Regions from separate parts of the Rhizobium leguminosarum genome, predicted to be linked through region 2. Evidence: predicted binding sites of a transcription regulator. Region 2 holds the regulator's gene; each other region holds the start of a gene.
The links. The regulator PhoB, encoded in region 2, activates phosphate uptake and scavenging genes when phosphate is short. The targets are predictions, from matches to a motif close to TGTCATNNANCTGTCAT.

Region 1 (2,268 bases), 830 kb from region 2:
AAATAAGCAGGACCGACTGAGATCGAAAAGGCGGCTTCGGCCGCCTTTTTTGTTGCGTAGGCTTCCACGGAATGGTTTTAAAAAAACCTTGCCGCCCTTATGGATCTGCTGCTGAAATGTCCTTCCTCCTGCGCGATGCTTCGAATGCCGATATTCCCGCCATTGCCGATATCTATCGCGAATCGGTCCTGAACGGCGTAGCGAGCTATGAGATCGTCCCGCCCTCCGAGGCCGAGATGGCACTGCGTTTTTCGGCGATCGTCGGCCAGCAATATCCCTATATCGCAGCCATCGGCGCGGACGGGACTCTCCTCGGCTACGCCTATGCCTCGGCCTTCCGCACGCGTCCCGCCTATCGCTGGCTGGTCGAGGATTCGATCTATCTGGCGCCTGAAGCCCGTGGCCGCGGCATCGGCAAGGCGCTGCTCGCCGAACTGATCATCCGTTGCACCACCCTCGGCTTTCGGCAGATGGCGGCCGTCATCGGCGGCGCCAGCCCCGCATCGATCGCGCTCCATCGCACGGCCGGCTTCGAGGAGGTCGGACTGATGAAGGGCACCGGCTACAAGCACGGCCGCTGGCTGGATACGATGTTCATGCAGCGCGCCCTCGGTGACGGCATGAGCACCGATCCGGACCCGTCGACCTATCCCGGCGTGCTGTTTAACGGCTGATATGGCTTATCTGTCGACGAGCTTCAGGGCCTTGTCGAAGACCTTCAGCACCTGGTTCAGCTCGTGACCGCGCTTCAGGATCGTGCCGTTGACGCTGATCACGGAATAGGCGCCCTGCTTGGCGGCGAGCTTCGGGTTTTTCTCGATGCGGAAGAGCGGCATTTCGCCGGAACGCTTGAAAACGGAAAAGACCGCCCTGTCCTTCAGGTGATCGATGGCGTAGTCGCGCCACTCACCGTCACCGACCATGCGGCCGTAGATCCAGAGGATCGCGTCCAGTTCGCGCCGGTGGAAGGTCACCGGAAGCGGGTCCTTGCTTTGTTTGTATTCCCTGAGATCGACGACGACTGAGGAACTATTGTCGACGGAGCGGCTTTCGCCGTGTCGCAAATCCGGCTGATCTGTCATCAGTCTCCCGAGGCCTCCGCTTGTGACAGGAGGGTGACAGTTTGCCCGAGCCGCCGCAAATTGCAAGAGTGCCAGCCGTCACATTCCGCCGCACTGCAGCGCCGCACGTCTCTCGCGCAAGGACGCTGTAGCACTTTGAGTTAGTGCATCATGCCTTCCGAAAGTTGGGTTCGATTTTCGGAAAGCATGATACGTTGGACAGGTCCACGCTTTCTCCGCAGCGCCGCATTTCAGTCAAAACAGCGCCTCATTTGCAGGAGATTTATGAATTCCGGTTTGGCGCCAGCGCGCCAAAGGGCCCGGCGGAGCGTATCGACCTTAACCCCAGCCCCGAATACGCTCGGCCGGGCCGCCCGGCACTTCATCCGGAACCGGATGGAATCTCATATATTTTTGCCAGCCATCACCACGGTCGCGCCAAGGATCGCAGCCGGATCGCCGTCTGCGGTTGCCGATTGCAGCAGGATGGCGCAGCCCTCGAGCTGCGGCCGCTGCAGGACGCTGGCCGGCAGCGTCAGACTGGTTGCCTTACCGTCCCACATGCCGACGGTTTCGACATTGGTGACGCTGTGCAGATAGGAGATCTTCTGGCCGCTGTTCTCGCCCTTTTCGACGTCGATCGTCTTTTCCTTATCGAAATAGACCATCACGACATTGGCTCTGCCCTGTCCCGCGCCGATCTTGATCTCCAACTCGTCGCCGCGCATCGCGGCACTGATCGGAACGGTCAGCCCGTTGCCTTCGCTGCTATAGGTATCGATCTTGCTGTTGATGCCATTCAGATCGGCGCCGGCCAAATGGTCACGTCCGTTGACGATGGCTTGCGGCGTGTAGACGTTGCTGCGGCCCATCGTCTTGGCATAGCCATACTGTCGCTCGGTATTTTCCTTGGAGCTCAGCGTATCGGCCCAGCCGAGATAGTTCCAGTAATCGACATGATAGGCGAGCGCGATGACATCGCCCTGGTTCACCAGCTTGCGAAAAGCGGCATCAGCGGGAGGACAGGAGGAGCAGCCCTGCGACGTGAAGAGTTCGACAACACCTTTCGGCGTGCCGTCGTCGGCCTGCAGCGGGCCCGACAGAACAACGCTGGCGATTAGCGGAAGCAAAAAACGGGGGGACATTCACCTGCACCTCTTTTTCAGCGCCGACGGCATGTTTGAACCGGCGGCCCTGACATATGAAC
Region 2 (2,268 bases):
CAGCAACAGCGCCTCTGCATTGCGCGTGCCGTCGCCGTCAGCCCTGAAGTCATCCTGATGGACGAGCCCTGCTCGGCGCTCGATCCGATCGCCACCGCCAAGGTCGAGGAACTGATCCACGAGCTGCGCGAGAACTACACGATCGTCATCGTCACCCACTCCATGCAGCAGGCCGCGCGTGTCTCGCAGCGCACCGCCATGTTCCACCTCGGCAATCTCGTCGAGGAGAACGACACCGACAAGATGTTCACCAATCCCGACGATCCGCGCACCCAGGACTACATCATGGGTCGCTTCGGTTGATTTTGGCGACACCAAGCCTTCCCGTTATTCGAGGATAAAGCCCCATGGCATCGACACATATTTTTTCTGCCTACGATGATGATCTGAAGTTCCTGTCCAGGCGGATTTCCGAAATGGGCGGCCTGGCCGAGCAGATGGTCAGCGAAGCCGTCCGCGCCCTCGTCAACGGCGATACCGCGCTGGCGCAGAAGGTCATCTCCGACGATGTGATCCTCGATCACGCCGAACGCGAAATCGGCGACAAGGCGATCGTCACCATCGCCCGCCGTCAGCCGATGGCCTCGGACCTGCGTGAAATCATGGGTTCGATCCGCATCGCCGCCGATCTCGAACGCGTCGGCGACCTCGGCAAAAACACCGCCAAGCGCGTCATCGCCGTCCAAAGCACCGGCGTTCCCCGTAAGCTCGCCCGCGGCCTCGAGCATCTGTCCGAGCTGGCGCTCGTCCAGCTCAAGGAAGTGCTCGATGTCTACACCAATCGTTCAGCCGACAAGGCGAATGCGATCCGTGAACGCGACAACGAGATCGACGCGATGTACACCTCGCTGTTTCGCGAACTCCTGACCTACATGATGGAAGATCCGCGCAACATCACCAGCTGCACGCATCTTCTCTTCTGCGCCAAGAACATCGAGCGCATCGGCGACCATGCCACCAACATCGCCGAGACGATCTTTTACATGACGACAGGCGCACAGCCGGAAGGCGATCGTCCGAAGGACGACAGCGCCAACACCGTCGGCGCGGTCACGGAATAACCGCCCGCATAGTTAGTTGCGTGCGCGCCCGTCCGGGGCGCGCAAAGAGGTCGCAGCCAATTTCTGAATTTGCGCAGGATGAATTGCTTAAATCACCCCTGATTTAAGGATGATGCGCGAGGAGACCGACACGCATGATCCCGAGAGTTGCAGTTGTTGAAGACGAGGAAGCCCTCAGCGTGCTTCTTCGCTACAATCTCGAAGCGGAAGGCTTCGAGGTCGATACCATCCTTCGTGGCGACGAAGCCGAAATGAGGCTTCAGGAGCGCACGCCCGATCTTCTCATCCTCGATTGGATGCTGCCGGGGGTCTCCGGCATCGAGCTCTGCCGGCGCCTGCGCATGCGGCCGGAAACCGAGCGACTGCCGATCATCATGCTGACGGCGCGCGGCGAGGAGAGCGAGCGCGTCCGCGGATTGTCGACGGGCGCCGACGATTATGTCGTCAAGCCCTTCTCGACCCCCGAGCTCGTTGCCCGCGTCAAGGCGATGCTGCGCCGCGCCCGTCCCGAGGTGCTGTCGACGGTGCTGAAATGCGGCGATATCGAGCTTGACCGCGAAACCCATCGCGTCCATCGCAAGAGCCGCGAAGTCCGCCTCGGCCCCACCGAATTCCGCCTGCTGGAATTCCTGATGTCGTCGCCGGGCCGGGTCTTCTCCCGCTCGCAGCTTCTCGATGGCGTCTGGGGCCACGATATCTATGTTGACGAGCGCACCGTCGACGTCCATGTCGGCCGCCTGCGCAAGGCGCTGAATTTCTCCAACATGCAGGACGTCATCCGCACCGTCCGCGGCGCCGGTTATTCGATGGAAGCCTGAGGGCTTCCATATGAGCCTGCTGACAAATCCCTGGCAAAACCTGCGACGTCATCCTCGGCTTTGTGCCGAGGATCTGCACACGCCAAGTTAAGTATTTGAAAATAAAGTTTTTCCGTCAAAGCAATTGAGGTGATCAGATGCTCGGCACAAGGCCGAGCATGACGGAGGAACCTGAGCTCACATCCACTCGCATAAAAAAACGGGCCACTCGGCCCGTTTTCTGCATTCTAACGATGGTTGCCCGCGTTCAGCTGGCCCGCGCCGCTGCCCGGCGGCGTTCATTCACCGGCTGGTAGGCGAGCTTCTGGTGATAGCCGCAATAAGGCGAATTGTCGGGGGACTCGCAGCCGCAGAAATGGAAGTCGTCCTTCAGCGGATCGCCGACCGGC
Region 3 (2,268 bases), on a different replicon from region 2:
CGTTGGGCCGATGGATCGCCACCTCGCTATGCTGGTTGATGGCGATGTCCGGCGCCGATGCGATGGCATCGGCCTGGGTCGGGTGCAGGGAAGTCGCCCGACGTTGCCGGCGCCGAGCACCTGTGAGCCGCAGCAGTGTCCAGCATAGCTCGTGTCCTTTCCCGCGTCTGGCGGTGCTTGCGTTTCACCCTGGCCGGTGGCCCACCGATTGAATAGCCGCCTCATCAAATGAGACAGCGCCGCGGCCTATGGCATCAGGCGTGACGAGACCGACATTATCTAACTTGGTCATCTTCAAGATTCGTTGTTTCCGGACGCGTACGCTGGTGCAAAATCTGTTTCGTCGACAAGGAACTTTACCAGATCCGCCGCCCACACCCCGTTTGAGCAACAGATCGGGGCACCCTCCTGATCGACATCGATTTTTTGCGTGCAGATAACCCAACGCGATCTCGGTTGCCGAAGAAGGCGAGCTTCGTCGTCAGTAGGCGGTCGAGCGGTGATGGCCGTAGAAAGGCGCGTGTAGTCCGAAACGCCATATTCGGCGAGAACTTCGGTCATCGTGTGCAGTTGAGCTCGTTTCTCCGCGAGCAAGGGAAAGCGTCGAAAAGGGTAATAAACCTCGTTCAGAGACACCACTACGCCTTCTGCGAGCATACGGCTTCGCATGAAGATAACGGCGTCATTCGACCGCAGATGCAGGATAGCTGCAATCTCCTCCGTGGCCGGGACGATGTCCGAGCCCAGGAGTTCATGTCCGGGTTCAAGGCCCTGTGATCGAAGGTTCTGCGAAAATCGCGTCCGTTTGGAGATTTTGAAGCTTAAGAATCGCTCGTGAACGAAAGTGCCGCGACCTTGCTCGATCCGGACCAGCCCTTTTTCCTCAAGCGTCGCCATGGCACGACGCACCGTATTGCGACTAACGTTGAATCTTTTCGCTAGGTCCGGTTCGGTCGGTAGTCTCGACCCGCCCGGATACATGCCAGTCTCGATCTCTGCTTCCAAAGCTTCACCGACTTGATGCCAAAGAGTTGTACCGGTTCTCGACACGGTTATTCCTTTCAAAAGCTGGAACGTACCAATGAATAATTCGCGCGTTAGGCGGTCGTTCCTGAAATTAATCAACCTGGGATACCGTTGGTTGGACTCACTGTATGTGGAAGATAACAGTAAATCAATAGGATGAAACGATTGACCTCGGCCTTCGTCCAATGAGTCTTCTTCGAGAAGAAAAATTTGAAAACGTCATCTAACTGTTAGATTCATTCCATAGATGGAACGTCTGAACGATGAACCAAGGTGGCCGATCATGAAGAATATTCTTTTGACTACTTTTGTTGTGATTGCATCCACCGCGGCGGCTACGACCTATGCGCGGGCTGGCGACCGCCCTCAGCTGGTGATTGGTCTCAATGATCAACCCGCCAAGCTTGAACCGGCAGACGCCCCCTTGTCTGTGGACATGCGCGTAACATACTCAGTGTTTGATACACTTATTCGACGGGACTATGCATCAGAACAGACCGCTGGCCACGCTGTCCTGATTCCTTCTCTTGCAACCGCATGGAAAAGGATCGACGATCGAACGATCGAACTCAAGTTGCGGCAGAATGTCAAATTCCACAACGGTGATACGCTAACGGCGCAGGACGTTGCTTTCACGTTCTCGAAGGAACGTATCTTCGGCGACAAGGCGCTTGTTCCGACCGCGAAGAGATATCTGGGCGACATTGAGGCGGTCGAGATCATCGATCCCGAAACAATACGGATCAGAGCTGCACGGCCCAATCCCGTTCTCGAGCTTCGTTTGGCGGACACGACCGCAGCGGTCGTCAATGAGCGAGCCTATAGGGAGATGGGCGTCAACGGCTTCAAGCGGCATCCGGTCGGAACTGGGCCGGCGAAATTTGTTCAGTGGGATGATGGTGACAAGCTTACCTTCGAGCCTTTCGATAACTACTGGGGCGGCAAGCCGGCCTTTGGCCGTCTAGTCTTCCGCGTCATTCCAGACTCGCAGGCCCGCCTGGCATGCCTCATCAATCACGAGTGCGATTTAATCGTTCAGGTCGATCCCGATCAGTTGAGCACGATCTCTTCGTACGAGTATCTGAAGACCGAAGAAAGTGTCATCGAGAACCTTCAGGTCATTTGGTTTGTTGGCACCGAGCCCTATGTGAAGGACAAGCGGATCAGGCAGGCCCTCAGCCTGTCGATCGACAGAAACCTTCTCGTTCAAGCGCTGTGGTCGGGCAAGACGACCGTTCCCAC

Region 1: BA011_RS18675 (DUF2794 domain-containing protein) is a predicted target of PhoB. The motif match lies at 1,105-1,121, and genes of this name have one in related genera.
Region 3: phnF (phosphonate metabolism transcriptional regulator PhnF) is a predicted target of PhoB. The motif match lies at 1,244-1,260, and genes of this name have one in related genera.

Annotation. Positions count from the first base shown of each region.
Region 1 covers NZ_CP016286.1:3,807,242-3,809,509, forward strand. The annotation lists gene BA011_RS18665 (Bax inhibitor-1/YccA family protein) at 1-6, shown strand, start outside; gene BA011_RS18670 (GNAT family N-acetyltransferase) at 117-674, shown strand; gene BA011_RS18675 (DUF2794 domain-containing protein) at 681-1,082, opposite strand; gene BA011_RS18680 (DUF1223 domain-containing protein) at 1,466-2,206, opposite strand.
Region 2 covers NZ_CP016286.1:4,632,580-4,634,847, forward strand. The annotation lists gene pstB (phosphate ABC transporter ATP-binding protein PstB) at 1-303, shown strand, start outside; gene phoU (phosphate signaling complex protein PhoU) at 348-1,061, shown strand; gene phoB (phosphate regulon transcriptional regulator PhoB) at 1,196-1,879, shown strand; gene BA011_RS22550 (GcrA family cell cycle regulator) at 2,127-2,268, opposite strand, start outside.
Region 3 covers NZ_CP016290.1:547,136-549,403, reverse strand. The annotation lists gene BA011_RS45775 (DUF2188 domain-containing protein) at 1-133, opposite strand, end outside; gene phnF (phosphonate metabolism transcriptional regulator PhnF) at 295-1,050, opposite strand; gene BA011_RS36995 (ABC transporter substrate-binding protein) at 1,310-2,268, shown strand, end outside.